Regions from separate parts of the Priestia sp. LL-8 genome, predicted to be linked through region 2. Evidence: predicted binding sites of a transcription regulator. Region 2 holds the regulator's gene; each other region holds the start of a gene.

Region 1 (10,384 bases), 2.3 Mb from region 2:
TAAATGAGGATCATTATAATACACGACTTCTGAAAGAACTTTACAGCCATTTGTTTTTGCAAAAGCTTCTCTCGCCTGCGTTTCAGTTTCAAATTCAAACATTTTCATTTCTTTTCCAGCATACACCGTCAGTACCCACATGAAAAGATTCGCCTCCGATTATTGTAGTGATCGCTATATCCACATTATGACGAAAGCATTTCCTTTTGAAAACCCATTCTACAAAACTTGTCACAAGAAACTTTTAAAAATTTAAAAACATTTTAACTTCTGTAAATGAACAAAATGTACAAAAGGTTGAAGTAGTATTATACCTCTTTAAAAAAGGTGCTTTTTTACCAACTGTTGCTTCACCAGTAAAAAAATATATAGTATTTATTAAAAAAAGAAGCCGGACAGTCGGCTTCTTTTTTAGGAAAGGAAAGTACAGACATCACAGTCCCGTCCCGCTCTTTGTTCTGCATAAAAAATACACTAATTAAATATTCCTTTCTTAAAGCAGAACCATGTTTGACTGCACATAGTGGTGAAGAAGCTTATACGTATGGTTCAATGAATCTTGATGCGTTCTCTCAAACGCATGAGAAGAATCAATTCCTGGACCAATTAAGCCGTGTACGATGTCATGCCCCGCACGAATAGCAGCAGAAGCATCTGATCCGTAAAACGGATAAATATCTAATTTATACTGAATATCATGCTGCTTAGCTAGCTCCACCAAATGCTTTCTCAAACCGTAATGATACGGTCCGCTTGAATCTTTTACACAAATAGACACGGTGTATTCATCAGTAGATTGTCCATCTCCCATAGCACCCATATCAACCGCTAAGTATTCTACCGTTTGAGGCGTAATGTTTGAATTCCCTCCGTATCCAATTTCTTCATTATTTGAAATGAGAAAATGCGTAGTGTATGGCAGTTCGATCTGTTCTTCTTGAATTGTTTTCATGAGCTGAAGCAATAAAGCTACGCTTGCTTTATCATCGAGATGACGAGATTTAATAAAACCGCTTTTGGTTATTTCTACACGAGGATCAAACGAAACAAAGTCGCCGACTTCAATTCCAAGGCTGCGAATATCTTCTGCGCTATGTACTTTTTCATCCAATCGAATTTCTATATTTTCTTGATTTCGCTCAGCTTTCCCTGCATCTTTATACACATGAACAGATGTTTGATGCATAAGGATGGTTCCTGTAAATACTTCTCCTGATGAAGTTTCAATTTCACAATATTCTCCTTCAATAGAATTGTAGCGAAACCCTCCAATCAGGTCGATTTTCAGACGTCCACTAGGTTTGATTTCTTTTACCATAGCACCTAATGTATCGACATGAGCCGTCAGCATGCGGTGATGATCTGTATCTTTACCGGGAATAGTAGCGACTAAGCCTCCTTTTCGATTGCGATACGTTTGAATATTTAGCTCTTTTACATAGTCTTCGACAAATGAAATCACCTTTTCTGTATTTCCAGAAGGACTGGGAATCGAAACAAGCTTTTTAATTAACTGAACAGTTTCCGTCATTATGACACTTCCTTTGTCTCTCATTTCTTTTATTTTACCATATGTTTCAAAAAAGATAACACGCAGCTCCAAACAAAAAAGCCGGGCAGCTGCCCGGCTTTTTTGTTTTAAGCTATGTTTGATTTCTTTAATTCATTTGTATAATTTAATGATTTTTGCTTATCAAACTCGCCTTCAGACTTGGACATTACAATTGCAGCTAGAGCATTTCCTACTACGTTAACTGTGGTACGCATCATATCAAGAATGCGGTCAATTCCTGCAATAAATGCCATGCCTTCAAGAGGGAAGCCCATAGATTCAAGCGTAGCAAGTACAACTACAAACGATGCCCCTGGTACACCAGCCATTCCTTTTGAGGTTAACATTAGCACAAGAAGGAGCTGAATTTGATCCATAATGGAAAGGTCAATGCCGTACATTTGAGCAATAAACAGCGATGCCAGCGCCTGATAAATGGTTGAACCATCTAAGTTAAACGTGTAGCCTGTTGGAATAACAAACGATGTAACCGATTTAGAACAACCGAAGTCTTCCATCTTTTTGATAAGAGATGGTAAAACGGCTTCTGAACTTGCCGTTGTAAAAGCAAGAAGCAGCTCGTCTTTTAACACTTTTATCAGCGTAAACATGCTTGTTCCAGCCATTTTAGCGATAATTCCAAGAACCACAAGCACAAAGAAAATCATGGTGAAGTAAACGGCGAACACTAATTTTCCTAATGGAATAAGTGATCCGACACCAAACTTTATAATATTAACACCAATAAGTGCAAATACACCTACTGGAGCAAATTTCATCACCAAATTAGTTACCCAAAACATTGCATCCAAGACGCCTTCAAAAAAGGCTAAAACAGGTTTTCCTCTCTCTCCAATCGAAGCTACGCCTACACCAAACAGTACGGAAAATAAAATGATTGGTAAAAGATCGCCTTCTGCTACCGACTGAAAGACGTTTGTCGGAACAATATGAAGAAGCTCCTGAGCAATCCCTGTACTTTCAGACGTTTTTGCCGTTGCCTCATATTGAGAAATATCGCTTTTTTCAATATGTCCCATATCAACCCCTGCACCAGGATGGAATAAGTTCGCGGCAATAATCCCCACTACAATCGCAATGGTTGTAACAATTTCAAAATAAAGAATTGTTTTTCCGCCAAGCTTACCTAATTTTTTGATATCGCCTACTCCTGCGACCGCTACGATTAATGCTGAAATCACGATCGGTACGACAATCATCTTAATTAAATGAATAAATATGTCTCCAACCGGCTGTAAAATAGAAATGGCTGTATCGCTTCCGTAAAAGATAGCACCTACAGCTACGCCTAAAATCAGTCCAATTAGAATCTGAGTTGCTAGACCTAACCTTTTCACTTTCTTGCTCCTTTCGCACAGTTGACTTTCATCCATCGAGCATATGCGGTTCCGCGAACCGTGTATAAATATACATCCTTACAGCACCTTATGTAAACAGTTCTTTACTAAAAGGATGTAAGGCCGCACATGCGAATTTTTAAAAGCCACGGTTCTGTTTTATCATATCAAATAATTGTTGTATATTGAGATTTTTTTGCTAAGTATTTTTCTATTTTTGCTATTTCAGCGAATTAATTAAAAAAATAAAATTTTATATTGAAATATGCATTTTAGGTTAGTATAATACGATACATGTTTATTTTTATTATTCGAATATAAAATTCTGAAAATTTTAATTATTCAACACGATAATAAAAAGCATTTATAATTTTGGAGGTTTTAATGTGTCAAACAAAGTTCCTTTTTCATTTATAGTGGTTATTGGCTTCATGCTTTTTGCCCTATTCTTCGGCGCAGGTAATTTAATTTTCCCTGCAATGTTAGGTCAGTCTGCTGGAAGCAATATTTGGTCAGCAAATGCTGGATTTTTAGTAACGGGTGTAGGTCTACCTCTTCTAGGTGTTCTCGCATTTGGTTTTTCCGGAAAAGAGGATCTGCAGTCTTTAGCTAGTCGTGTACACCCAGCTTTCGGTATTATCTTTACTACAATTTTATACTTGGCAATTGGACCGCTTTTTGCAATGCCAAGAACGGGAAGTGTTTCGTTTGAAATTGGCGTTAAGCCTTTTTTATCAGAAAATTCAGGTCACCTTCCCCTTATCATTTTCACGGTAATTTTCTTTACTATTACGTGCTTTTTTTCGCTAAATCCTGCGAAAATTGTCGATTTAGTAGGAAAAGTTTTAACACCTATTAAATTAACGTTTATTGGAATATTGGTAGTTGTAGCCGTTGTGAACCCAATTGGAAAATTTGAAGCACCAAGCGAAGCTTATACAACGCACGCATTCTTTAAAGGCTTCCAAGAAGGTTATTTAACAATGGATACACTAGCATCATTTGTTTTTGGAATTATTATCATTAATGCAATCAAAGAAAAAGGAGCAAAAACCAATCGACAAATTATCGCAATTTGTGCAAAAGCTACGGCTATCGCTGCCGTTATTTTAGCTCTTATTTATAGCGCATTGTCCTATATGGGTGCTTCAAGCGTATCAGAGCTTGGACGTCTTGATAACGGAGGTACGGTTTTGGCTGAAGTATCGAATTACTACTTTGGCTCTTACGGAGGAATTCTTTTAGGTCTGATGATTACCGTTGCTTGTTTAACGACAAGTGTAGGCCTTGTAACATCTTGTTCATCTTTTTTCCATAAGTTGTTTCCAAAGGTCTCTTATAAGTTGATTGCTGTCATTTTATCAGCATTCAGCGCGGTTGTAGCAAACTTTGGCTTAACGGAATTAATCGCTATTTCAGTTCCAGTCTTAACAGCTATTTATCCGTTAGCTATAGTGTTAATTGCTTTGACATTCTTACATCCTTTATTTAAAGGACGTTCAGAAGTTTACCAAGTAAGCCTTCTTTTCACGTTTATCGTTAGTTTGTTTGATGGCTTAAATGCTGCTGGATTCAAAATCGCGGCAGTAAACGATCTGTTTACATCGATTCTACCTATGTATGGAGTGGGTCTCGGCTGGGTAGTTCCTGCTATTGTAGGAGGATTAATCGGTCTTGGCATTACCTTCCTTCGTACAAATGATAATACGAACAGAAACACTTCAAGAAAATTGATTAAATAAAAAGAGGATGCATTTGCATCCTCTTTTTATTGTGGCGTTTTATAAATAAGGAGTTTTTTTCTCCGTTAACTTCACTTCTTCCTTTAACACACGTTTTTCATATAGATATTTATCCGTTCGTTGAAAATGATGTTTATCAGCTTTTTCTTCTTCAGATGTGGTCAGAAGCACTCGACTATTAGAAGCATCTGATACTCCAAACGTTTCATTTTGATAAATAGCATACGGAGCTACAAAAAACACTTCTTCAACAGCCTCTCTAGAAACTTCTTTTGTGAAAGTGGTGTCATTGTATGGAATAAATCCATTTGCTGGTGGATAATAGTTATCAAATTTGAACTCTGGAACAGTTTCCCCGTTTCGAGACCCTGTAAACTCATTAAGCGTACATGGAGGTCCATAATTATTACTAATTAATTCCTTTTAGTAGGTCTCAAAAATAAAACACACCATCTATTTTAGATGGTGTGTGAAGTATAGTAAGTAATTAAGAAATTTGTTTAAGTTCTGATGAGAGTTTTAAAAACTCTTCTTTATTTTTCATCAATAGCGTGCGGTCGATTTCTTCTTTTAGCTGTGCTTTACGAAATTCTGCAATCGCCTTGTCTAAAATCATCTCAGCGAATAATGCATCAAGCACCTTTCCGTTGGATTTTTGCGGTGAATTAAGTAAATTCTTTTTCATAAGAAATCAACTCCTTGGCTTTTTTATAATATAACACAAATATTCTGACTTTTCAATCATTTAAACCAAGTATTTTAAATCTATTTTTTTATAACAAAAGGCCGCCCTTTTGTTATAAAGCGCGGCCTTTTATTACGAATCTGCGGCTTTTTCTTTTACTTCCGCATAGTAGTTTTCATATTCAATAAATTCAGGAGCTTGATGAGCTGCCATGATACCGTGGTAGCTGATATCTAAGCCCACTTCTTCTTCTTCTTCCGTAGACCGAAGCGGAACCACCAAGGAAATAACCTTTAACCCTATCCACGTCGTAACAAATCCCCAAGCGCATAGAGCCATTAATCCAAGAAGTTGAACGCCAAGTAACGTCCAGCCCCCTCCTGTAAACACACCGCCGTCTGTAGAAAACAAGCCCACAGCCAACGTGCCCCATATTCCCGAAGCAGCGTGTACAGGAAAAGCTCCTACAGGATCGTCGATTTGACGTGCTTCGAGCCAGTTTGTAGCTGCCATCATTAATAAGCCAGATACAGCTCCAATAAAAATAGCAGATGGTGTGTTAACAAAAGCGCACCCGGCCGTAATGCCAACCAGTCCGGCAAGCGATCCATTTATCACAGAAGGTGCATCTGAACGGTTGTAGCGAAATAAAGTATAAAATAAAGTAGCTGCTCCGCCTGCTGCTGCTGATAACATTGTGACAATAGCAATGTGACCAATTCTAACGTCAGTGGCACTTAGCGTACTTCCTGCATTAAACCCGAACCATCCAAACCATAATAAAAAAGCACCAACTGAGGCAAGCGGCAAATTGCTTGGAAGAGAAACGGAACTAATTCCATTCTGCGTAAATTTCCCTTTTCTTGGTCCAATCATTATTGCAGCTGCTAAAGCTGAAAAACCGCCTAGCGCATGAATAACTGCCGAACCGGCAAAATCAAGCATTCCTAGCTTACTAATCCATCCGCCTCCCCAAATCCAGTGGCCGGCTATAGGATAAATAAATGTAGTCATTAAAATGGCATATAAAAGGTATGCACGGAAATTAATTCGTTCTGCTACCGCTCCAGAAACGATCGAGATGACTGCAATCACAAACGCACATTGAAACAGCCAAAACGTTTCAAGCCCAATTGGAATGTCAAGGTGCGATAAATTACCTGAGAGCGCAAAACCGCTTTTACCGACAACTCCACCTAAATCATCTCCGTACATTAATCCAAACCCAATTAAATAGAAACAAAGCGTTCCTATTGTAATATCAGCGAATACTTTCATAATAATATTCACGCTATTTTTATAGCGGACAAACCCTGCCTCTAGCAAGGCAAAGCCGCCTTCCATTAACAAAATCATCGCGGCTGTTAACACAACCCACGTCGTATTTATACCTAAACTTAGTTCATTAACACTCATATCTCCGCGCCTCCACTGCTTTTTAGTCGTTTTATTTCTTGTACAATAGCAGGCGAAAGCGTAATTTCACTTGTTTCTTCATTTTCCGCTTTTATTAATTCAAGAACTTCATGAAGTTCTCGCATTTGTGCTTTAAGGTGATCAATTTTTTTAAAGCGTTCCTTTACGTATACCATATACTCGACCGCTTGATGCTGACTTAAAGGACGCCCGGTAAAAAATTTACGAAACGGTGATAGTGATTGATACCAAGCTTCTTCAGCACGTTTCTTCTCTTCGTATTTACTAATTTTCATTTTTATATCTTCTATTTCTTGTGCTTTAGCTTCTTTTAACTTCATTATAAATTCAATTAGTTTTAATTGAGGCAATGTAATGACCACATTATGATAAAGTTCATCCACTATAACCATGTTATATCTCCTTACATAAGATGTTATATTTAGATTATATGTAGAACACTATAGTAAGTCAATGTAATTTTTTGAAAACTCTTTAAATAGTAAATGCGCCCTATCTTTTTACTACTTATAGAATATTAAGTTCGTATGTGTTGAAATATGACGTTATTTGTTTTATCGTAGGAAGAGGAATTATGTTAGTTCCCTATTTTAATTTTATTTACCTAGGCAATTATTCGCTTTATTTCTTATAAACTTTTATTAAACAAAGGGTTACGAGGTTCTTCACTTATTTTTTCAACGAAATGAGTTGATTTTATCTCGTATTAAAATTAAAATAGAATTATGTGCAAGATTTCACAACTTCACAATGTAGTTTGAAAGTCTAGCAGATAACTAGGAACTACATATGCAACAGTATCCAGCAAAGGAGGACTTTTCATGTCTCAATCAACTATTCAAAAATCAGCTGCAGAGGAAAATGCTGCTGTACAAACAGAAGCGGCAGTTAACAAAGGTCAAGCGGATGTGTTAGATCAATTGTTAAAGCCTGAAGTACAAGAAGCTCTTACTGTTCTTGTAGATAATTTACCAAAATTATCTGAAATGGTAACGGTGCTTACAAAAACTTACGACGTTGCGCAATCATTATTAACTGACGACGTATTAAAAGAAGATCTACTTGGTGGAGTAAAAGAATTTATCGAGCCGGTAGAAGGAACAGTAAAAGGTCTTGCAGCTACTGCAATCGAAGCAAACGATCGTGCAGAAGCAAATGCTTCTAACTCAATCGGTTTATTCGGTTTATTACGCATGCTTAAAGATCCACAAGCTCAAAAACTATTCCGCTTTGCACAAGCGTATTTAGACATTACAAACGAAAAACAAAAATAATTTTCATTAAAAAGTGTGGACGGAGGATCGACTATGTCAAAACATATTTTAATTTTAGGCGGCGGTTACGGTGGTTTATTAACTGCAATGACAGCTCGCCAACACCTAAGTGCGGATGAAGCAAAAATTACAGTAGTGAACCGTTTTGCTACTCACCAAATCATTACAGAATTACACCGTCTAGCTGTAGGCGGCGTTTCTGAACAAGCGGTAGCTTTACCACTTGATAAATTACTTAAAAACTACAACGTTGATTTAAAAATTGCAACGGTAAAAGAAATCTCACCAGATCAACGTGAAGTATCTCTTGAAGATGGTACAAAATTAAGCTACGACTACCTTGTTACAGCTTTAGGTAGTGAAACTGCTTACTTCGGTATCCCTGGTTTAGAAGAGCACAGCTTCGTTCTTAAATCAGTAAATGATGCAAACCGTTTACGTGCACACGTAGAAGCTTGTATCGCTGAATACAGCAAAACAAAAAATAAAGCTGACGGTACAATCGTAGTTGGCGGTGGCGGATTAACAGGTATCGAACTTGTTGGTGAATACGCTGACTTAATGCCAAGCCTATGTCTAAAACACGGTGTTGATCCAAAAGAAATTTCTCTATACTGTGTAGAAGCAGCTCCTACAGTTCTTCCAGGCTTCCCTGCTGAATTAGTAGAGCGCGCTCAATCAAGTTTAACAAAACGTGGCGTTACATTCGTTACTGGTACACCTGTAACAAAAATGGATGCTACAACTGTTGAACTTAAAGACGGCAGCAAAATCGAAACAAAAACAATGGTATGGACTGGCGGAGTTCAAGGTAACTCTGTAGTTGCTAACTCAGGTATCGAAGTAAACCGCGGTCGTGCACTTGTAAATGAATTCTTACAATCTACATCTCATAAAGATGTATTCCTTGCTGGTGACTCAGCGGTTGTAATGGGTCCAGAAGGTCGCCCTTACCCACCTACTGCTCAATTAGCTTGGCAAATGGGTGAAGTTGTAGGCGTGAACTTAGCAGTAGCTATTCGCGGCGGAGCAATGGAATCATTCGTTCCTGTCTTCTCTGGTACACTAGGAAGTCTTGGACGCAAAGATGCAATTGGTACAATCGGCGGAAACAAAACGCAATTAAAAGGTTTACCAGCATCACTTATGAAAGAAGCAAGTAACGTTCGTTACTTATCTCATATCAAAGGATTATTCGCATTAGCTTATTAATCCGTCTTAAAGCGAAAGAGGAATTCTCCTCTTTCGTTTTTTTATTTACATAAGCCAAGAAATAAGAAGCGGCAGCGTAACCAGCGATAAAATAGCACTAATGACAAAAGCAGATGCCGTTTCGTTTTCCAAGCTTTCAAACCTCAAAGCAATCATGGCAGCTACAGCAGACCCAGGAAAAGCTACCAGTAAAATAGCTTTTGTCACTTCATCTGAAGACAGCCCTATCCATACTGCAATTCCGAGCATAACGATCGGTTGAACCGCTACTTTTAAGACAGCGATCCCAAGCGCGCCTTTACTGAAGTTAATTTTTCCAATTCCAATCGTTACTCCTACTGCAAACAAAGCTGCTCCGGATGTGATACTTCCAATTTGATCAAGCATATCCTGTAACAGTTTAGGTGACTGAAAGCCGCAAAGCGTTAAAATCACTCCAATTAACGGGACACATGCCAAAGGCTCAGATAGACCATGCAAAATAGAATGAACCGTTACTTTGAATAAACTTGTTTTCTCTTCCCCTTCTTTTCGTCCCCTTTGGCCAACGGTTCCCAAAATCGTTGCCAGCGGATCTAAAATCGCGTTCACCACGATTCCTGTGATGGCAATTGGAATCGCTACTGCACCTGCACCAAACAAGCCTCCAAGTACCGGAATGCCCATAAAAGCAAACGTTGGCTGAGCTGAGTTTAGAGCAAACATAGAAGAAGAAGTTAGCGTATGCTTCCCTGCATACTTCACGATGAGCAATATAATGAGATAAAACCCGACGATGCCTAAAATCAGCGCAACTAAAAACGGCCATTCATCTATGAGTGTTTTTCTTGGCGTTGTCGTCACACCTACAAATAAGTGTGCAGGAAGCGCAAACTTCGTTACTAATGTGTTAAGCCCCTTAGACGTTTGCTTGTCAAATTTTTTAAAGCGCCCTGCTAAATAACCAAGCAAAATGACAAAAAAGATAGGCGCGAGAATGAGAAAAATTTGACCTATGCTCATTTATCATTCACCTCATTCATTTCTTGCCTTAACAGGTTTATAAACAGGCTGCCATACCGCTTCTTCTACAAGTTTAGTTACATTTTTTTCGGTAACAGTTGCTACGTTAGCTTTTACAGCAG
Region 2 (10,384 bases):
ATAAGTGCTGAAAGCATCTAAGCATGAAGCCCCCCTCAAGATGAGATTTCCCATAGCGCAAGCTAGTAAGATCCCTGAAAGATGATCAGGTTGATAGGTCAGAGGTGGAAGCGTGGCGACATGTGTAGCTGACTGATACTAATCGATCGAGGACTTAACCAAAACTTTAAAAGCGTAAGCTTTACTCAGCAAACTGTTACCTAGTTTTGAGAGAATAATCTCATATAAATGTCTAGTGATAATGGCAAAGAGGTCACACCCGTTCCCATACCGAACACGGAAGTTAAGCTCTTTAGCGCCGATGGTAGTTGGGACTTTGTCCCTGTGAGAGTAGGACATCGCTAGGCATTTTTATTTTGCTTTTTTATCATCGCGGGGTGGAGCAGTTCGGTAGCTCGTCGGGCTCATAACCCGAAGGTCGCAGGTTCAAATCCTGTCCCCGCAACCAACATGGTCCCGTGGTGTAGCGGTTAACATGCCTGCCTGTCACGCAGGAGATCGCGGGTTCGATTCCCGTCGGGACCGCCATGTTTTAGAAACGAAACAATGTGTTTCGTCTTTTTTATTGTTTGAACCATTTTTATATAAAACTTTACCGTCCTTAGGAGCAATCCTAAGGAATTTTTTATATACAAAGAAATTTCTTTATAGAATTGCGATGTTAAAGATTGTTGGATTTCTTACTGGATATGTATAGTCCACAACGTTTACAATATATATATACAGATTGAAATGAGGTTCTGAATGAATGACAGAGATTAACGAATTTACGTTTATGTCTACGTCTCCTGATGAAACTAATCAGCTGGCTGCTCGTCTAGCAACTTTATTAGAAGCTGGTGACTTGCTGCTGCTTGAAGGCGATTTGGGAGCTGGAAAGACAACATTCACAAAAAGTTTAGCTAAAGGATTAGGAATTGAACGCAATGTGAATAGCCCGACATTTACGATCATTAAAGAATACAAAAGCGGTCGCCTTCCTCTTTATCATATGGATGTGTACCGTCTAGGGGATGAATTTGAAGACCTAGGGTTCGATGAGTATTTTGAAGGAGATGGCGTGACGGTCGTGGAGTGGGCTCATCTGATTGAAGAGCAGCTTCCTAATGAATATATTCAAATCAATATTTACCATGAAAACGAAACGACTCGTAAAATCCTTGTGAAAGCGATAGGCAGTCGGTACGTTGAAATATGTAAGGAGCTTTTTAAAAGATGAAAATGTTAGCCATTGATACATCCAATTTTGTCATGGGTGTTGCTGTCGTTGAAGAAAACAAAGTAATTGGAGAAATTATTACGAATCTAAAAAAGAATCACTCCGTTCGTGTGATGAACGCTGTGGAATCTTTGTTAAAGGATTGTGATATTGCGCCAAGCGAGCTAGACCGTATTGTAGTGGCACACGGTCCAGGATCTTATACAGGTGTACGCATTGGCGTTACCATTGCCAAGACACTTGCTTGGACTTTAAATATTCCTTTAATAGGTGTATCTAGCCTTGAGGCACTAGCAGCAAACGGTCGCTATTTTGATGGGTATATTGCTCCGTTATTTGATGCGCGCCGTCAACAGCTTTATACAGGACTATATGAATGGAATAACGAACGAGGTCTTCTAGAAGTTGAAAGTGATCGACTTGTTATTAATAAAGACTGGGCGGAACATTTAAAGTCATACAACAAACCTATTTTATTCATAGGCAATGATCTTCCCATGCATGAAGAGGCGTTAAAAGAAGTGTTGGGTGAACAAGCTGTATTTGCCCATGTTCAGCAGTTTAATCCAAGACCAAGTGAATTGGCTTTCTTAGGAATGAAGAAAGAGCCGCAGTCTGTGCATACTTTTGTTCCGAACTACATTCGTTTAGCTGAAGCCGAAGCCAACTGGCTTGCTTCACAGCAAAAAGGATAAAAGAAGGTATAAACATGAAACTAACAATTAAGTTTCGTTTAATGGAAGTTAAAGATATTGATCAAGTAGTGAAAATCGAAGAGAAGTCTTTTACGACACCTTGGAGTTCAGAAGCGTTTCAAAATGAGTTAACCAATAATCAATTTTCAACTTACATTGTGATGGAGGAAGGAGAAAATATTATTGGGTATTGCGGAACGTGGATTGTTATTGACGAAGCACATGTAACCAACATTGCGCTATTGCCAGACTACCGAGGCAAGGGACTCGGTGAATTGCTGCTGCGCAACGTGATGGACGTTCTTCGAAAACTAGGTGCTACGTCAATGACATTAGAAGTTAGGGTATCTAATCATATTGCACAATCATTGTATCAAAAGCTAGGTTTTAAACCTGGAGGTATTCGTAAGAATTATTATTCTGATAACAATGAGGATGCATTAGTTATGTGGGTGAATTTATGAGTGAAAATCAATTAATTTTAGCATTAGAAACAAGCTGTGATGAGACAGCAGCAGCCGTGATTCGAAACGGTCATGAAATTGTAGCCAATGTGGTGGCCTCTCAAATAGAAAGCCATAAACGATTTGGCGGTGTCGTACCGGAAATTGCATCTCGTCATCATGTAGAACAAATTACGGTAGTAGTTGAAGAAACTTTAAATCAAGCGAACTTGACGTTTGCAGATATTGATGCAATAGCTGTAACGGAAGGACCAGGGCTTGTGGGAGCACTTCTTATTGGCGTAAATGCAGCCAAAGCGCTAGCATTTGCACATCAAAAGCCATTAATTGGTGTTCATCATATTGCAGGACATATTTATGCGAATCAGCTAATCAAAAAATTAGAATTTCCCCTTTTATCGCTAGTTGTATCTGGAGGGCATACGGAGCTTGTATACATGGAAAGTCACGGTCAGTTTAAAGTGATTGGTGAAACGAGAGATGATGCAGCAGGAGAAGCCTACGATAAAGTAGCCCGCACGTTAAACCTTCCATATCCAGGCGGACCTCATATTGACCGCCTTGCACATGAAGGAGAGCCATTAATTGATTTGCCGCGTGCTTGGCTAGAAGAAGGATCCTATGATTTTAGTTTCAGTGGATTAAAATCAGCAGTTATTAACACTGTCCACAACGCGAAGCAAAAAGGTGAAGAAATTCTTCCACAAACGCTTGCTGCGAGCTTTCAAGCGAGTGTCATTGATGTGTTAGTAACTAAAACCGTTAAAGCTGCAAAGGAATATAACGTTAAGCAAGTTTTATTAGCAGGAGGAGTTGCTGCTAATAAAGGACTTAGAGCAGCGCTAGAAGAGGCGTTCGCACCATTATCAAACATTGAGCTGATTATCCCGCCGCTATCTCTATGCACGGATAATGCCGCAATGATTGGAGCAGCAGCAAGCGTACGATTTGCTCAAGGAAAACGTTCAGATATGTCATTAAATGCAAACCCCGGTTTGGACTTGGAAGAGTAAGTGACGAATGAGATTTATTTCTCATTCGTCTTTTTTTGTGGATAAAAATGATTTATCAACAATATTCAATAAATTTAGAATTGACTGTGGATAATTATGTGGAAAAGTCCGTGCACTCAGTACACGGACCTGTTATCAACAAGTTTTAATTATGAAAATCAGACAGATATCCACTATTTATTCACAGAGTGGATAAAGCTTGTCCTAAAGCGCATGAACAAGTAAATAGGATGAATAGATACAAAAAAATATAGGCTATTCTTCTAGAAGCAGCTGCAGTTCTTCCCACTCTTCCATTAATGTGGATAACTGTGAAGAAATTTTTTCATTTTCACCGTTTAATCTTGATACTTCCTCGTGATTTTGATAAATTTCAGGGTCACAAAGAAGTTCTTCATTCGCCGCTTGTGCGGCTTCTAATTTGTTTACTTCAGTTTCAATTTCTTCAATGCGGCGTGTTCGCTGCCTCATCAATTTCTTTTGTTCTTTATCTTGTTTATAAGACTGTTTATCTACTTTTACCGTACGTTCTTCGTTTGCTTTTACATTTTCTAATTCTTTGATTTCTTCTATTTCTGCTTTCTTTTCTACATAATAGTCATAATCTCCAAGAAACTCTTCTACCCCTTCAGGAGATAGCTCGGCTATTTTGTTTGCAATACGATTAATAAAATAACGGTCATGTGAAACAAATAATAGAGTCCCCGGGTAATCAATTAACGCATTCTCCAGTACTTGTTTGCTATCTAAATCAAGATGGTTAGTAGGTTCATCTAAAATTAAGAAGTTAGCCTTTTGAAGCATGAGCTTCGCAAGAGCCAAACGTGCTTTTTCACCACCGCTAAGCGTGGAAACGATTTTCAGTACATCATCACCTGAAAAGAGAAAATTTCCAAGCGCTGTACGAATTTCTTTTTCAGGTTTGGATGGGTAGTCATCCCAAAGCTCATTTAAAACGGTTTTATTAGACGTTAAATTGGCTTGCTCTTGGTCGTAATAACCAACCATTACGTTTGAGCCAAAAGAAATGGTTCCAGTCTTGAAGCTTAGCTTATCCACAATACCTTTTAATAAAGTTGATTTCCCAACTCCATTAGGGCCAACCAACGCAAGGCTTTCACCTTTTTTAATTCGAAGGTTTGCCTCTTGCACGACATATTTGTTTTCATCATATCCAATAGACACGTTTTCGAGATTTAAGACTTCATTTCCGCTTTGACGCTCAATTTCAAACGAAAAACTAGCTGATTTTTCACCTTCATTAGGTCGGTTTATTAACTCCATTCGATCGAGCTGTTTACGTCTGCTTTGCGCACGTTTTGTAGTCGATGCGCGGGCGATGTTTCGCTGAATAAAATCATTCAGTTTTGCGACTTCATCTTGCTGCTTTTCGTACTGACGCAACTCTTTTTCATAGCGCTCGGCTTTTTGTACGAGGTATTTAGAGTAGTTGCCCGTGTACTTCACCGTTGTTTTTTGTGTGACTTCATACACTTGATTTACGACTTTATCAAGGAAGTAACGATCGTGTGAAACAATTAAAATAGCTCCTTCATACCCTTGCAGAAACTGTTCCAGCCATGCTAAAGTTTCAATATCTAAGTGGTTGGTAGGCTCATCGAGAATAAGCAAGTCTGGCTTTGTTAAAAGCAGTTTTGCAAGAGCCAAGCGCGTTTTTTGCCCACCGCTCAAGGAGGAAATAGGGGTGCTATAGTCAAAGTTTGAAAAACGGAAACCGTGAAGAATAGATCGTGTATCCGCTTCATATTGATAGCCGCCTAAATCTTTGAACGTTACTTGAAGCTGATCGTACTCTTTGGTTAGTTTTTCGTATTGAACTGAATCATTAAAAATATCTGGATCGCCCATCTTCGTTTCAAGCGTACGTAATTCTTTTTCCATCTTCTTTAACGGAGCAAAGACAGTCATCATTTCTTCCCATATGGAGAGTGTTGACTCAAGAACTGTATCTTGTCCCATATAATCAATGGAAACACCTTTAGGTTTGATAATCTCTCCGCTGTCATAAGAAAGCTGCTCAGCAATAATTTTTAATAAAGTTGATTTACCAGCACCGTTTCGTCCCACTAGGGCAATGCGGTCTTTTGATTGTACTTCTAACTTTATATTCGATAAAATGGGTTCTGCCCCATAGTATTTTGTAATACCGTTCAATTGTAGAATAATCATTTTTTCACCTCTAGTAGTATATCCATAGTGTATTTTAACATATTTTCAACTACAAGTTCTTCCTACAAGCGTTTGTAATTTGTAGAGGGACAAGGACAAATGATGAAGCGAATGTTTTGATTCATGAAATAAAATGATTTTACCTGCACATTTTATACAGGATACTATGTTAAAATAAGAGATAAGTGCATCTCTGAACTTATATATGATGGATGTAGAAAACCCGTCATGACTAACAAACGAATCCTTTGAAGGGCTAATTACTTCGTTCTAGCTACCGACTTTAAGTAGTGCTGGATAGACAAAAGCCGTCGGGGTGTGAAGCGGAGTATATATAAAACAAGAGAAAAGAGAGAGAATTGGAAGCGCTACCTCAAAGCGGTTGATGCTTTGTGAAAGGTAATGCAATATGACTTGAAAATGTTAGTAATGACATACATGAACTGAGGGGGTACAACGTGAACACTGAACAATTAAAAATACCACAAGCAACGGCTAAACGATTGCCGCTTTATTATCGTTTTTTGAAAAACTTGCATGCTTCTGGTAAACAGCGTGTGTCGTCAGCGGAGTTAAGCGAGGCAGTGAAAGTGGATTCTGCTACTATTCGTCGGGACTTTTCTTACTTTGGAGCATTAGGAAAAAAGGGATACGGCTACAATGTGAATTATTTACTTACATTTTTCCGTAAAACGTTAGACCAAGATGAAGTAACGAAAGTAGCACTGATTGGCGTAGGGAATCTAGGAACGGCCTTTTTAAATTATAATTTTATTAAAAATAATAACACCAAAATTGAGTGCGCTTTTGATGTGATAGAAGATAAAGTCGGTACAAAAGTGGGCGACGTGCCGGTTTATCACCTTGACCAATTGGAAGATTATATGAGTGATGACATCTCAGTAGCGATTTTAACCGTTCCTGCCACTGTTGCTCAGCAAATTACCGATCGTTTAGTGAATTGCGGAATTAAAGGGATTCTAAACTTCACTCCTGCACGCTTAAACGTACCCGATGAGATTCGACTGCATCATATTGATCTTGCTGTAGAGTTACAGTCGCTTGTCTATTTTTTGAAAAATTATCCTGTTGAATAAGGTGGACTGTGTTACGATTTCCTTAAGTCTAAATTAATAAGGAGAGTGGGAATATGGGGATTGGAGCAGGCAGTTGGATTATTATTGCGATTGTAGCACTGCTTATTTTTGGACCGAAACGGTTACCGGAGCTAGGAAGATCAGTCGGGCAAACGCTTAGAGAGTTTAAGCATGCCGCTAGCGGGGCATCAGATGATCGTGAAAAAGATAAACAGCGTCAAGTAGATGACAAAGAGTAAAAGGGTGATCATAGTATGACCGAACAAGAAATGTCAATATATGATCATATAGGAGAGCTGCGAAAACGCATTTTAATTGTTTTATTTTTCTTTGTCATTGCCACAGTTGCCGGCTTTTTTATAGCGGATAAGGTTATTGTCTATTTACAGCATGCTGATGAGGCAAAAAATTTAACGATGAATGCATTTAGGCTAACAGACCCAGTTAAGATTTATATGCAGTTTGCTGTTATTATCGGCTGTGTACTTGCAGCTCCTGTTGCACTGTATCAACTTTGGGCATTTATTAGTCCTGGTTTATATGAAAAAGAGCGTAAGGTAACGCTTGGATATATTCCTGTTTCCATTTTTCTCTTTATCGGCGGTGTCTCTTTTTCTTATTTTGTGTTGTTTCCATTTGTCGTTGATTTTATGACGCGCGTTTCCGATGAGCTGAATGTAAACCAAGTGATTGGCATTAATGAATACTTTTCTTTTTTAATGCAGCTCACACTGCCTTTTGGCCTGTTGTTTCAGCTTCCTGTCGTCGTCATGTTTTTGACGCGATTAGGAATTATAACGCCTATGTTTTTATCTCAAATTCGAAAGTATGCCTATTTCGTACTGCTAGTTATTGCCGCACTTATTACACCACCGGAATTGCTCTCGCACATGATGGTGACAGTGCCGCTCTTAATACTGTATGAAATCAGCATCATTATTTCCCGCATTTCGTATCGCAAAGTGTTAAAGGCAAGGGCAGAGCAAGAAAGAGAAGATGTTAGTATGTAAAAAAAACCACTGAAACAGTGGTTTTTTTATTTAGATGAATCATCTTGATTTTTATATTGCTGCTGCAACTTTTTAATTTTATAGTGCAAGATAAAGATGCGAACCGCAAACCTGAAATCGAATGCGGCTACGAGTGCAAATAAGATTGTGGGGAAGTTCCAAACGGTTTCCTGAGCATTTTGAATAGCCAGGTAGGTGAATAAAATCCCCATAATAATATAAATAAACCCTCGTGTTAAAGGGATATTCTTCATAAAAACATGCCTCCAAAAATAAACTGCATTTGTTCTGCTTGTTTTTGCATTTCTATAATTTTATCTGCAAAAATAGTTTGAGATAAAATAACGATTGTATTCATCAAAACGTGAGCAATAATAGGTACAACAATTAGTCTCGTCCTTGCATAAAGGAATGCAAATACAAATCCCATAGCTGTATACACAAGTAAATGTTTAAAATCCCAGTGTACCGCAGCGAAAATAAGGGAACTAATAAATGCAGAGATAAAGAAATTGTATCGTTTGTGAAGAGAGCCAAAAATAATCTTTCGGAAAATAATCTCTTCTAGTATTGGTCCAATAACAGACGTAACGACAATAAGGAACGGTGTTGCTTTAACAAGGTTAACAATATTTTGTGTGTTTTCAGATACTTGGGTAATGCCAAGAGCGTGCTCAATCATACCTGCTACAGCTTGACCAGCCATAGCGAGAAACACCCCAAGGACTGACCAGACAACAGCAATCGTTTTTCCAGCATGTTCTATACGCATGGACATGTCACGGCGCAGCAGCAGTAAGACAATAAGTAAACCAAGGATAAAGCTGATGATGGTCCAATAAGTCAAAAGCATGACATTCGCTGTTCGAACTGGATATTGATCAAACATTCCTGTTAATTTTAACAGCGGTATACCAACAACTCCTGAAAACTGCATAAGGATGTAGGTGAGAATAACATACCAATAACGTTTTTCCAATCTTCTATACTCCTTTAAAAGGTTTTTATGTATATATGTCGAAGAAGTACTGTAAAGTTAGTAATTTCTTCTTGCTCGTATTGTAACATACATATTATTGAACAGAGAAAAGAATGCTTTATTTCTCAAAATCGTCGAAATCTAAGACTATTATATGTAGTTGTTGTAAATTTTAAATTTTTTTTGTTTAATACTTGCAAAAAAAACCCACTTTGTTTTAATATAATAATTGTGTTAGCACTCGTTGAGGTTGAGTGCTAATAAAAATGCAAACATATTATTTGAGGAGGTTGTTTCACTTGTTAAAGCCATTAGGTGATCGCGTAGTGATTGAACTTGTAAAATCTGAGGAAAAAACAGCAAGCGGTATCGTGTTACCGGACAGTGCAAAAGAAAAGCCACAAGAGGGTAAAATTGTTGCTGTAGGTACAGGCCGAGTATTAGAAAGCGGTGAGCGTGTAGCTTTAGAAGTAGCTGCGGGCGATCGTATCATCTTCTCAAAATATGCGGGTACTGAAGTAAAATACGAAGGTACTGAATACTTAATTTTACGCGAAAGCGATATTTTAGCTGTAATCGGCTAATTTTAACCACAAACTTATCATACGTAAAAAATAGATTATTAAGAACATCTTGAGGAGGTCAAAGAACATGGCAAAAGACATTAAATTTAGCGAAGAAGCACGTCGCGCAATGCTACGTGGTGTAGATACATTAGCAAATGCTGTAAAAGTAACGCTTGGACCAAAAGGTCGTAACGTTGTATTGGAAAAGAAATTCGGTTCACCGCTTATTACAAATGACGGTGTAACAATTGCAAAAGAAATCGAATTAGAAGACGCATTTGAAAATATGGGTGCTAAATTAGTAGCCGAAGTTGCTAGCAAAACAAACGACGTTGCTGGTGACGGTACAACTACTGCAACAGTTTTAGCGCAAGCAATGATCAGAGAAGGTCTTAAAAACGTAACGGCTGGTGCTAACCCAATGGGTATCCGTAAAGGTATGGAAAAAGCAGTAGCTGTAGCGGTTGAAGAACTAAAAGCAATCTCTAAACCAATTCAAGGTAAAGATTCAATTGCTCAAGTAGCGGCTATCTCAGCAGCGGACGAAGAAGTAGGTCAATTAATTGCTGAAGCAATGGAGCGCGTTGGTAACGACGGCGTTATCACGCTTGAAGAATCAAAAGGTTTCACAACTGAATTAGAAGTGGTAGAAGGTATGCAGTTTGACCGTGGATATGCATCTCCTTACATGGTAACTGATTCAGATAAAATGGAAGCTGTATTAGATGACCCTTACATCTTAATCACAGACAAAAAAATAGGTAACATTCAAGAAATCTTACCGGTATTAGAGCAAGTTGTTCAACAAGGCAAGCCGCTATTAATTATCGCTGAAGACGTAGAAGGCGAAGCTTTAGCAACATTAGTTGTGAACAAACTTCGTGGTACATTTACAGCTGTAGCTGTTAAAGCTCCTGGTTTTGGTGATCGTCGTAAAGCAATGCTACAAGATGTTGCAATCCTAACAGGCGGAGAAGTAATCACTGAAGAGCTTGGTCTTGACTTAAAAACAGCAAGCATCGATCAATTAGGTCGCGCTTCTAAAATTGTTGTAACAAAAGAAAATACAACAGTTGTAAACGGTGCAGGAAACGCAGAAGATATCCTAGCACGCGTAAACCAAATCAAAGCTCAGCTTGAAGAAACAACTT
Region 3 (10,384 bases), 1.6 Mb from region 2:
TTGCCTGGAAACACAAGGTTTACCAGACGCTATTCATCATAAGCATTTTCCTTCTTGTGTATTAAAGCCTGGTGAGAAGTATGAAGCATCTACTCACTATACATTTATAACTGATCGCAGCCTATAACAAAACGGGATGATAAAAAGGATTACAACCGAACCTCTGCCGATTGTAATCCTTTTTTATTGTTACTTTTTCTTTTGGCTTTTTGCACGATTAGCGTCAAGTTCAGCCGCATATTCTTCTTGAGACTTTCCTTGCTTTTGACTCTCAGACTGAATCTTTTTAAATTTGTTATCGTTTAAATTTGGCATATTAGCACCTCCTTGCAGACAGGGTTATTTTGTACAAGCATTAAGGATTTATATGCTAAAAAATTTTAATGAACTTGATTAGAAATCTCGCTTAATGCTGCACCGGCTTCATCAACATATACGTTCACTGTCGCAAGGTCGCCGATTGCACAGATTCCAACCATATTATTATTCTCCACTACAATAATGCGGCGAATTTGATGATCTGCCATCATACGTGCACATTCATGAATATCCGTATCCGGAGAACAAGTAATCACATCTTTAGTCATACAATCATGGCAATGCACAGTGTTGCAATCTTTTCCATCCGCCACGCAATTTAACACGATATCACGGTCTGTGATCATTCCCATTACTCGATTTTCTTGACACACCGGCACAGAGCCACAATTAATATCACGCATTAATTTTGCAGCTGCTGTTACTGGGTCGTGCGGTGCACAAGCTTTCACATCTTGAGTCATAACTTCACGTACTGTGGTCATTTTTAATTCCTCCCTTTAAACATTCACCTTCGTATTTTCTCCATGCACATGCAGAATATGAGAATCAATAATTTCCTGAAAGCAAAAAATCTTGTAATAAAAGGCGAATAAAAGAACTAACGCAGTGTAATAAACACATAAAAAAGAGCCTATTACACAAACTAAAGAGAATATGATTTAGCTTACATTTTCGTAACGGCAGGAGTTGGGTACATAATGAAAGGAAAGTTAACGCTGTTGGCAGTACTTTTATTGCCTTGGCTGTCTATAGTAAAAGTTGATAAATTTGTCTTTAAAAGATACCTACCTGTTTTGACATTTAGTTCATTAGTTATTGCTTTTATCAGTGAGTTATCTAAAAGCTTTACATGGTGGAAAGTAAGGAAACCTCTTTTCCCTAAACTTTCAAGCGACGTTTCTTTTATATTTGGACCGTTTTTTATAGCTAATTTTTGGGTATTCAAGCTGACCTATGGGAATTTCAAAAAATATTTGTTAATTAACGTCCTATTTGACTATCTATTTGCTTACCCTTTGACCAGTCTGGCAGAAAAACTAAAGGTATACAAAATGGTCAACATGACGCGTTTCCAACTTTTTGTGATTTCGATTGCGACTGCTCTTATTAATTATTTGTATCAGTCTTTTATAGAAGATGTATTAGGGCAGAGAAGAAAATAGCTGATAGTTCGTTAATGAGCTCCTCGGCATTTAAGTTTCGCTTACTGCCAATCTTAAATGGTATTAAAGGCCTTCAAGTGTAGTACATAAATACTTAGCAGAGATACTAAAAGTCCAATAAATAGCTAAATAACAAAAAGAGAAACGTGAGGGAGAAGACCAATCTCTTTCACGTTTCTCTTTTTTGTCATATATATAAACTTTATCTGTACACGGTCATGGGCAAATACGTTAAAGATTGACCGGTAGCTGAAGCTGTTAAATGCGATTCCAATTCAAAATCTTCAAACGGTTCGATGTGAGAAAATGTCTCTAAAAATGCTTCTAATATAATTTTCATTTCAAGCCGGGCAAGAGGGGCGCCCAAACAAAAATGAGGTCCGTTTCCGAATGTTAAGTGTTTTTTATTAGTTGGACGGTGAATATCTACAGAAAAAGGGTTTTCAAACATATTTTTATCCATATTACATGCACTCATCCACGCAATAACGACATCTCCTTTTTTTAGTTTAATGCCTAATAACTCGTTATCTTGTTTAACCGTGCGATCTCGTCTGGAGATATGAAACCGATATCGAAGCATTTCTTCTACTGCTTTTGGAGCTAATTCTCTATTGTTTCTCAGCTCGCTGTATAACGACTTGTCGTCATATAAGAAAGAATAAAACATATTTGCAATGGCGTGACTGGTGGTTTCAACTCCTGCACCTAAAAGCAGCATGGTAGCGTGCACAATTTCTTCATCTGTGAATGTTTCACCATCAACTTCCGCTTGAATTAAGTCTGAGATAATATCATCAGAAAGGTTGGAGCGCTTTTCAACGACAATCGGGTAGATGTATTGAAAATATTCAGCTCCTGCACGTTGCTTTTCTTGTTGGATCTCTTCTAATCTTTCTTGGTCATAAGGCTGAAACAAAATATCTACCCATTTCTTGAACTGATATCGGTCTTTTACCGGTACGCCGAATAGATCTGCTATAACTAAACTAGGAAAAGGAGAAGATAAATTTTCAACAATATTAATAGTTGAATTCTTTTGTATCGCTTCTACAAGGTCTGCTGCAATTTGCTTGATTCGCGGTTCCCAGTTCTTTAAACTTCGAGGAGTAAAGGCTGCAGCAAGCAAAGACCGTGCTTTCCGGTGGTCAGGAGGATCTAAGTTTGTAAGATTGGTAATTGGAGTTGTGCTTTTTTTCTTACTATTATCTCCAACAAAAATAGTGGTTCTTTGTCCATCGCTTGAAAAAAATTCGTAGTTGCTCAAGACTTGTTTAACATGTTCGTATTGGAATACATTCCATGTGTTTGTTTCTTCATGAAAATAAACAGGGGAGTTGTTCAACATTTCTTTATACCATTGGATAGGGAAAAACTCTTCTGCACGTGATTGGAATTTTGGAATGTCTGTAACGGGAATGACTTCTTTGTTCATATGATCTTATTCCTCCTTTAGAATAGGTAGGTATAGGTTCAAAATCTACCAGCTACATAGCTAAGCAGCTGTCACTTGCTAGATCAATAATTATTTTATCGAATTGTACTTTTTAGATATTTTAAAAGATAACGGGTAAGGAAGTTACTCCTTGTGAGCTTAGTGTAAAATGTAAGTTTACTTCTTCCCGAGGAATGGAAAGGCGCATATTAGGCATACGTCTTAGTAAGGTAGAAAAAGCAATATCTGCTTCTATACGAGCCAGCGGAGCTCCTAAGCACATATGAATACCATGACCAAAGGCCAAGTGCCTCTTGATAGTACGCGTAATATCAAGTTCCTCTGAATCTATAAACTGCTGCTCATCACGATTCGCTGACTTTAATACAGGAATTACCATGTCGCCTTTTTTAATCTGCTGACCGCCCAATTCAAGATCTTTGGTGGCATAACGAGGTCCTGAAATAGTGGCTGGCCCGTTAAAACGAAGCAATTCTTCAACAGCTGAAGTTACTAAAGCAGGGTCGGCTTTAATTTTTTCCAGCTGTTCAGGATGATCAAATAACATTAAAGATCCGGTCGCAATTAAATTTGAGGTAGTCTCATGACCCGCAAAAATTAATAACGTAATCATTGAAAGCAATTCCCCTTCACTCAAGCGATCTCCTCCTTCTTCAATCGCGACTAACTGACTTGTTAAGTCGTCGGCAGGATGCTTACGCTTAGCATCTACTAGCTGCATGGTGTACGTTCCAAAAGCTTTTATTTGTTTATCCACCCCAGGATCTCTTCTCCCTAAGCTCAGCCCTTTTGCAATAGCAGCAGACCAACCGTGAATTTTTTCTTTATCTTCTTTCGGAACACCGAGCATGTCAGAAATAACGTTGATGGGTAACGGATAGGCGTAGTCTTTAACAAGATCCATTTTTCCTTTGTCCTGTACTTCATCGAGTAACTCATCGGCTATTTCTTGTACACGCGGACGTAAGCTTTCCATATATCTTGGAGTAAATGCTTTTGATACAAGCTTGCGTAGGCGCCGGTGATCTGGATCATCAACAGAAAGCATCGATTGTCCGCCAAAAAATGTAGGGGGATCAGACTCATCAGCTTTATGTTTTCGTGTATCATGAGGTGTGTTAATAGAACTTTGGTCTACCGTAAAATGATGATGACCTTTTAGAACTTGCATAGCCTCTTCCATACGAGTCACAACCCACGCCTGCGTTTTTATTTCTTCCATCGGAGAAGGAATAGGAATAACAGCTCCCATCTTCCGCATTTTCGAAAATAACACAAATGGATTTTCGCGGCTCTTACCACTAAATAAGTCTAAAACTTCCTTATCTTCTACGGTTTTATCTAGGTTTTTCACAAAAACATTCCTTTCTCCATATAGTTGTAGCCGGATATAGCTTTTTTTACAGGTATACTATTAGTACATTTTTATACAACTGGTATAAAAATGTACTAATAGTATATAATTATTTTTACTTGTTTATCAAGGAAAAAGGATAAAATTCACTTAGGAAAAGGCAGATAAGTTATACTAATTAAAAAGTAAATTGTAAACAGAGGAGTAGCAGCAATGAATCAAAAACAGCTCGATGTTTTAGGGCATACACACCAGCTTTTTATGGAAAAAGGATACGTAGACACTTCGGTACAAGATATATTAGAAAGAAGCGGTATTTCAAAAGGAACATTTTATAAATATTTTTCATCTAAAAGCGAACTGCTTCTCTCATTACTTTCGTCTTTGCAAGAATCACTTATTCTACAAAGAGAAAAAGTAGCCATTGAATATAGAGGGGATAATCAGAAGGTATTTGAAGAACAGATAATTTTTATGCTGAACTTTGCAGAGCAAAACAAAATTCCTGAAATGATTGAAAGTACACTCGTTTTAAATGAAGTTAAAACATTTCAATATGTAGAGGAATTAAAAGCTGCAACATTCAACTGGATATATGAACGTTTTCAGCAGATTTTCCCATCTAAGACTTCTCCTTATTTATTCGATGGAGCTGTGCTGCTAGAAGGAATGCTTAACAATATGTTTAAAATGAACAAAGCGCTGAACTATCCATTGCCTATTGAACAAATTGTCCGTTATTGTATGAAGCGTATAGAGGAAATCGTAATCGAAGTAGCAGAACAAAAAGAACAGTTATTTAATCCTTCCGTTTACTCTGCGGTATTTAATGAAAAAACAGAAAGTCATTTTTCGACTGAGCTTACGCGCGTAACCGCGAAGTTAAAACGGGTGATTGAAAATAAAATAACAAACGAAGAGGAACAAAAGAAGAGTCTGGAATTTGTTACGTTTATATCTGATGAATTACTGCAAAATGATACGGAGCCTCGCACATTTATCATTCAGAGCTCTCTTTTATCGCTAGAGAAAATCAATACTCTCGCACAGACCAAAGAGTTAGAGGAATATAAGGAAGTCGTAACTCTCTTAACAAAAAATGATTGATTGGATATTTCAGCAGATCAAGTAAACAAATTCATAAGGATTTGAAGCTCGCCACTTCTACTATTACTTATAAAAAGCTCTTCCAGTTAATAATAACTGGAAGAGCTTTTTGCTTTTATAAGAATCTACCCGCCAGGAGCAAGGCATTTCACACCACATTTAACCAAATATGTGACGAAATTATGGTAAAGCCATTTAAACTAGATAAAAATCGCTTCAAGTGTGAGAAATATCACACCTTTTAAACATACAACATGATAATTTTTTAGGAGTAAGTAATATGTCATGACAAACTTCAATATGTTAGGAGGTTTTTAGCTCTTTGATCCGTTGGGATGCATCTCTAATATGAACGTTTATATACCATTATTATGTACAGAGATTTAAAGGAAGGGAGCCTGAGCTTAGGTGAGAAAGCAAAAATCAATGCATATTGGCAAGTTAATCATTCTCTTCGTATTCATTACAATTTTTCTAGCAGGTTGTGATAGTCGTTATTTGATTTTAAATCCGCAGGGGGCGGTGGCTCAAAAAGAATACCAGTTAATTATTTTTTCCATAATTTTATGCACAATTGTTGTTATTCCTGTTTTAGGTCTGCTTGTGTATATCGTTTTACGCTACCGTGATAAGCCTGGAAACAAGGCTCCGTATCGACCAGACTGGGACGATAGCAAGCGTCTTGAATTTATTTGGTGGGGCATCCCCATTATTATTATCGGCATTTTAGGTTTCGCTACGGCCAAGACGACTTATGAATTAGTAGATCCGCCGAAAAAAGATGTAAAGCCGCTAACAATTGAAGTAACATCCCTTGACTGGAAATGGCTATTTCAATATCCGGATCAAGATATTGCGACAGTCAACTATGTAGAAATTCCAAAGAATGTGCCTGTTCAATTCGTGCTAACGTCAGATGCACCTATGAATTCTTTTTGGGTACCGGAGTTGGGAGGACAATTATATACCATGCCGGGAATGGCCATGGGGCTTTGGCTGCAAGCTGATCACAAGGGAGAATATTTTGGTTCAGGGGCTAATTTTACGGGTGAAGGGTTCGCCCATATGAACTTTAAAGTTAAATCTACATCGACAAAAGAATTTAATCAGTGGGTAAAACAAGTAAAAGAAACAGCACCAGCTTTGACAAAAGCTGATTATAACAGTCTTGCCAAACAAGGTCTTTCTTTGGAGAAATCGTATTCTACCATTCCTAAAGGTTTGTTCCAAGAAATTGTCATTAAAAATGGTGGTCAATATTATAGTCAGCATCACCATATGAAAAATGAAGATATGAAGACCATGAATGTGGCTTCTGATGAACAAGCACATACACAGCACGAGCACCAGGAAGGAGGAAACTAAGTTGTTAGACAAATTAAAAGATTTTTCATCTCATTTTTTTGTGACAGGGGAGCCGATGATTTACGGAGCAGATGTCGCCATTTTGTTAACACTAGCCGGTATTATTTTTGTTCTTACGTATCTTAAAAAGTGGAAGTGGCTATGGCGTGAGTGGCTCACATCGGTGGATCATAAAAAAATTGGAATCATGTATATGCTTTCTTCATTGTTAATGCTGTTTCGAGGCGGAGTAGATGCATTATTAATGCGTATGCAGCTAGCATTTCCCCAGTGGCATTTTCTAGATTCTAATCATTACAATGAAATTTTCACTACGCACGGAACCATTATGATTCTATTTATGGCAATGCCGCTTATGTTTGCTTTCTTTAATATCGTTGTGCCGCTTCAAATTGGAGCAAGAGATGTCGCCTATCCTTTTTTAAACGCGGTAAGCTTTTGGCTATTTTTCTTTGGCGCCATGCTTTTCAATTTGTCGTTTGTAATCGGAGGCTCGCCAGATGCAGGGTGGCTAAGTTATCCGCCGCTTTCTGGCATGCAGTTCAGTCCTGGACCAGGTCAAGATTTTTATATTTGGGGCATTCAAATATCAGGTATTGGCAGCTTGGCTTCTGGAATTAATTTCATTATGACCATTTTAAAAATGCGTGCGCCCGGTATGAAACTTATGCATATGCCGCTATTTACATGGTCTGTTCTAGCAAGCTGTATTATTATCATTTTCGCGTTTCCTGTATTAACCGTAACGCTTGCTTTATTGTTTATTGACCGCTTCTTTGACGGACACTTATTTACCATGACCGGCGGAGGAAATCCAATGATGTACATTAACTTAATTTGGATGTGGGGACATCCTGAAGTGTATATCGTTGTACTTCCTGCATTCGGCATTTTTTCTGAAATCGTTGCAACGTTTTCTCAAAAGAAGATATTTGGCTATAAATCTATGGTTTTTTCAATGATGATTATTAGCGTTCTATCGTATTTTACATGGGTACATCATTTCTTTACGATGGGTGCAGGGGCTAATGTGAATGTGTTTTTTGCTATTACGACGATGGCTATCGGAATTCCAACGGGTGTTAAAGTGTTTAACTGGTTATTTACGATGTTCCGCGGCCGTATTCAAATGACTCAGCCAATGCTATGGACAATTGCTTTTATCCCGTGCTTTGTTGTAGGAGGAGCAACCGGTGTTATGCTTTCAGCAGCTCCCGCAGACTATCAGTATCATAATAGCTATTTTTTAGTTGCACACTTTCACCAAGTATTAATCGGAGGCGTTGTATTCGGCTTTTTTGCAGGTTTGTACTATTGGTGGCCAAAAATGTTTGGCTTTAAACTAAATGACCGTCTTGGTAAATGGGCGTTTTGGACGTGGAATATTGGTTTTTACGTATGCTTCATGCCTCAATATGCATTAGGATTTATGGGAATGACACGCCGTATTTATACGTACGATTTTGACATGGGATGGGGACCGTTGAACGTTATCTCTACAGTGGGAGCCTTCTTCATGGGCATAGGGTTTATCTTTCAAGCATGGCAGATTCTTCATAGCATTAAGTACGGAGAACGAGATGTAACAGGAGATCCTTGGAATGGCCGTACATTAGAATGGTCCATTCCTTCACCGCCGCCGCACTACAATTTTGCAGTGATTCCAACAGTAACCGGGCAAGATGCGTGGTGGACGATAAAAGAAGAAAGAAAAAAGAGAAAAGCGAAGGAAGGAGCGGCTTTTTCTCCAATTCATATGCCTAAGAATTCAGGTATTCCATTTATCATGTCGGTTTTCTGGTTCATTGCTGGTTTTGGCTTAACGTTCCACTGGGTATGGGTAGCGATATTCGGTTTGACAGGAGTAGGAGCTTGTTTACTAGCCCGTTCTTTTCAATACAACTCGGACTATTATATTCCCGTGGATGAAATTCGACATACAGAAGATTCAGTAGGGAGGGTCGGGTAACATGGCATATGCGACAGCGCACCACGAAGAACATCATCATGAACATGATGAAGAAATCAAAGTTATGGGTTTTTGGCTTTTCCTCGTAACGGACTGCATCTTATTTGGAGCATTATTTGCTACGTATGCTGTTCTTGTTAATCATACTGCGGGAGGCCTTACGGGAAAGGAATTTTTTGAAGTTCCAGGATTTGTTTCTGAAACGTTTATCTTATTAACGAGCAGCTTTACGAGCGGATTAGCTGTATTGAGCATGCACAAAGGAAAAATAAAGCCTTTAATTGGCTGGCTGATCGTAACGCTGCTTTTAGGTGTATGCTTTGTTGGCCTTGAAATTCATGAATTTCAAACTATGGTTCACGAAGGAGCAACCATTTCCACAAGCGCATTTTTTACGGCTTTCTATACACTAGTTAGTACACACGGGCTGCACGTTTCGGCTGGCATCATTTGGATGATTTCAATTACAATCCAGTTAAAACGATACGGAATTACCTCTGTAACAAAACGAAAAGTGACGATTATCAGCTTATACTGGCATTTTCTTGATGCTGTCTGGATCTTCCTTTATACGGTTGTGTATTTAATGGGGGTGATGTAGGTGGAGAACCATGGGTCGTTAAAAGCTTATACAACCGGATTTATTTTCTCACTTATTTTAACCGTTATTCCTCTACTGCTGGTATTAAACCACGTACTTGCTAAAAATATATTACTAGCTAGCATTCTAGGAATGGCCGTGCTTCAATTTTTTGTTCAATTGTTTTTCTTTATGCATATTAAAGACGGAGAGAAGCCTCGTTATAATGTGATGGCTTTAATACTTGGAATCGTTTTTGTTATTACGATTGTAGCAGGATCTATTTGGATAATGACTTTTAACTCTCAAGTTCAATAAAAATGGAGCCGTGTACGATGTGCGCGGCTCCATTTTTTATTAATTTCTATAACTTGTGATAAAAATCACATACTTTCGCTTGCGCAAGAAGTACAATAAAAGTGTAGCAAAGAAAGTTCTTTATAAACGAATGTTAAAGGAGAGATTATGATGAATATGGCTTATCGTAACATCCTCGTAGCAGTAGACGGTTCTGTAGAAGCGGAGTGGGCATTCAAAAAAGCAGTTAACAGTGCCAAAAAAAATAACGCTCATTTGATAATTTGTCACGTTATCGACATACAGGCGTTAAGTCCATCACCTTATGCATTTTATACGGATACACGCTTTCAAGATGCAGAGAAATTTGCTGAAGAACTTTTAACCAATTATAGTAACCTAGCCATTAAGGCTGGAGTAACGAAAGTCGAGACATTAATTGAACACGGTTCTCCTAAAACAAAAATATCTAAAAAAATTGCTCCCGATAAGCACGTTGATTTAATTGTATGCGGTGCAACCGGGTTAAACGCGGTAGAGCGTATCTTAATCGGAAGTGTATCTCAGCATATTTTGCGCTATGCAAAATGTGATGTGTTAATCGTTCGCACTCCTAAAGAAGCTGAAGAGGAATCAAAGCCTTTACAAGTAGAACTAACAGAGTAGCAGACACAGACGAGAAATAAAACTTGTTGTACACAACAAAATACAAAGCTCTCACCCTTTATTTAAAGAGGGGGGATAAACGTATTTTAGTTAAAAGAAGATCCGA

Evidence for each region. The regulator Rex, encoded in region 2, represses fermentation and respiration genes when NADH is low (regulators of the CRP and FNR family bind a similar motif). The targets are predictions, from matches to a motif close to TTGTGAAATATTTCACAA.
Region 1: a site for Rex is predicted at 7,500-7,517, ahead of U9R83_RS12995 (DUF1641 domain-containing protein). Genes of this name have one in related genera too.
Region 3: a site for Rex is predicted at 5,622-5,639, ahead of U9R83_RS09175 (ubiquinol oxidase subunit II). Genes of this name have one in related genera too.

The regions. Positions count from the first base shown of each region.
Region 1 covers NZ_JAZAQH010000001.1:2,547,697-2,558,080, forward strand. The annotation lists gene U9R83_RS12955 (hypothetical protein) at 1-141, opposite strand, end outside; gene U9R83_RS12960 (M42 family metallopeptidase) at 494-1,531, opposite strand; gene U9R83_RS12965 (cation:dicarboxylate symporter family transporter) at 1,639-2,910, opposite strand; gene brnQ (branched-chain amino acid transport system II carrier protein) at 3,297-4,652, shown strand; gene U9R83_RS12975 (hypothetical protein) at 4,692-4,895, opposite strand; gene U9R83_RS12980 (IDEAL domain-containing protein) at 5,140-5,337, opposite strand; gene U9R83_RS12985 (ammonium transporter) at 5,470-6,753, opposite strand; gene U9R83_RS12990 (hypothetical protein) at 6,750-7,166, opposite strand; gene U9R83_RS12995 (DUF1641 domain-containing protein) at 7,596-8,048, shown strand; gene U9R83_RS13000 (NAD(P)/FAD-dependent oxidoreductase) at 8,082-9,260, shown strand; gene U9R83_RS13005 (AEC family transporter) at 9,306-10,262, opposite strand; gene U9R83_RS13010 (NAD-dependent malic enzyme) at 10,275-10,384, opposite strand, start outside.
Region 2 covers NZ_JAZAQH010000001.1:214,855-225,238, forward strand. The annotation lists rRNA gene U9R83_RS01250 (23S ribosomal RNA) at 1-162, shown strand, start outside; rRNA gene rrf (5S ribosomal RNA) at 232-347, shown strand; tRNA gene U9R83_RS01260 (tRNA-Met) at 372-448, shown strand; tRNA gene U9R83_RS01265 (tRNA-Asp) at 453-528, shown strand; gene tsaE (tRNA (adenosine(37)-N6)-threonylcarbamoyltransferase complex ATPase subunit type 1 TsaE) at 749-1,219, shown strand; gene tsaB (tRNA (adenosine(37)-N6)-threonylcarbamoyltransferase complex dimerization subunit type 1 TsaB) at 1,216-1,914, shown strand; gene rimI (ribosomal protein S18-alanine N-acetyltransferase) at 1,929-2,378, shown strand; gene tsaD (tRNA (adenosine(37)-N6)-threonylcarbamoyltransferase complex transferase subunit TsaD) at 2,375-3,391, shown strand; gene U9R83_RS01290 (ABC-F family ATP-binding cassette domain-containing protein) at 3,647-5,581, opposite strand; gene U9R83_RS01295 (redox-sensing transcriptional repressor Rex) at 6,040-6,678, shown strand; gene tatA (twin-arginine translocase TatA/TatE family subunit) at 6,732-6,917, shown strand; gene tatC (twin-arginine translocase subunit TatC) at 6,933-7,688, shown strand; gene U9R83_RS01310 (YdiK family protein) at 7,715-7,942, opposite strand; gene U9R83_RS01315 (CPBP family intramembrane glutamic endopeptidase) at 7,939-8,667, opposite strand; gene groES (co-chaperone GroES) at 8,967-9,251, shown strand; gene groL (chaperonin GroEL) at 9,319-10,384, shown strand, end outside.
Region 3 covers NZ_JAZAQH010000001.1:1,805,138-1,815,521, forward strand. The annotation lists gene U9R83_RS09140 (aldose epimerase family protein) at 1-127, shown strand, start outside; gene U9R83_RS09145 (hypothetical protein) at 190-315, opposite strand; gene U9R83_RS09150 (CBS domain-containing protein) at 381-803, opposite strand; gene U9R83_RS09155 (hypothetical protein) at 1,020-1,484, shown strand; gene U9R83_RS09160 (cytochrome P450) at 1,687-2,919, opposite strand; gene U9R83_RS09165 (cytochrome P450 family protein) at 3,041-4,294, opposite strand; gene U9R83_RS09170 (TetR/AcrR family transcriptional regulator) at 4,508-5,401, shown strand; gene U9R83_RS09175 (ubiquinol oxidase subunit II) at 5,828-6,766, shown strand; gene qoxB (cytochrome aa3 quinol oxidase subunit I) at 6,768-8,735, shown strand; gene cyoC (cytochrome o ubiquinol oxidase subunit III) at 8,737-9,336, shown strand; gene cyoD (cytochrome o ubiquinol oxidase subunit IV) at 9,337-9,633, shown strand; gene U9R83_RS09195 (universal stress protein) at 9,784-10,278, shown strand.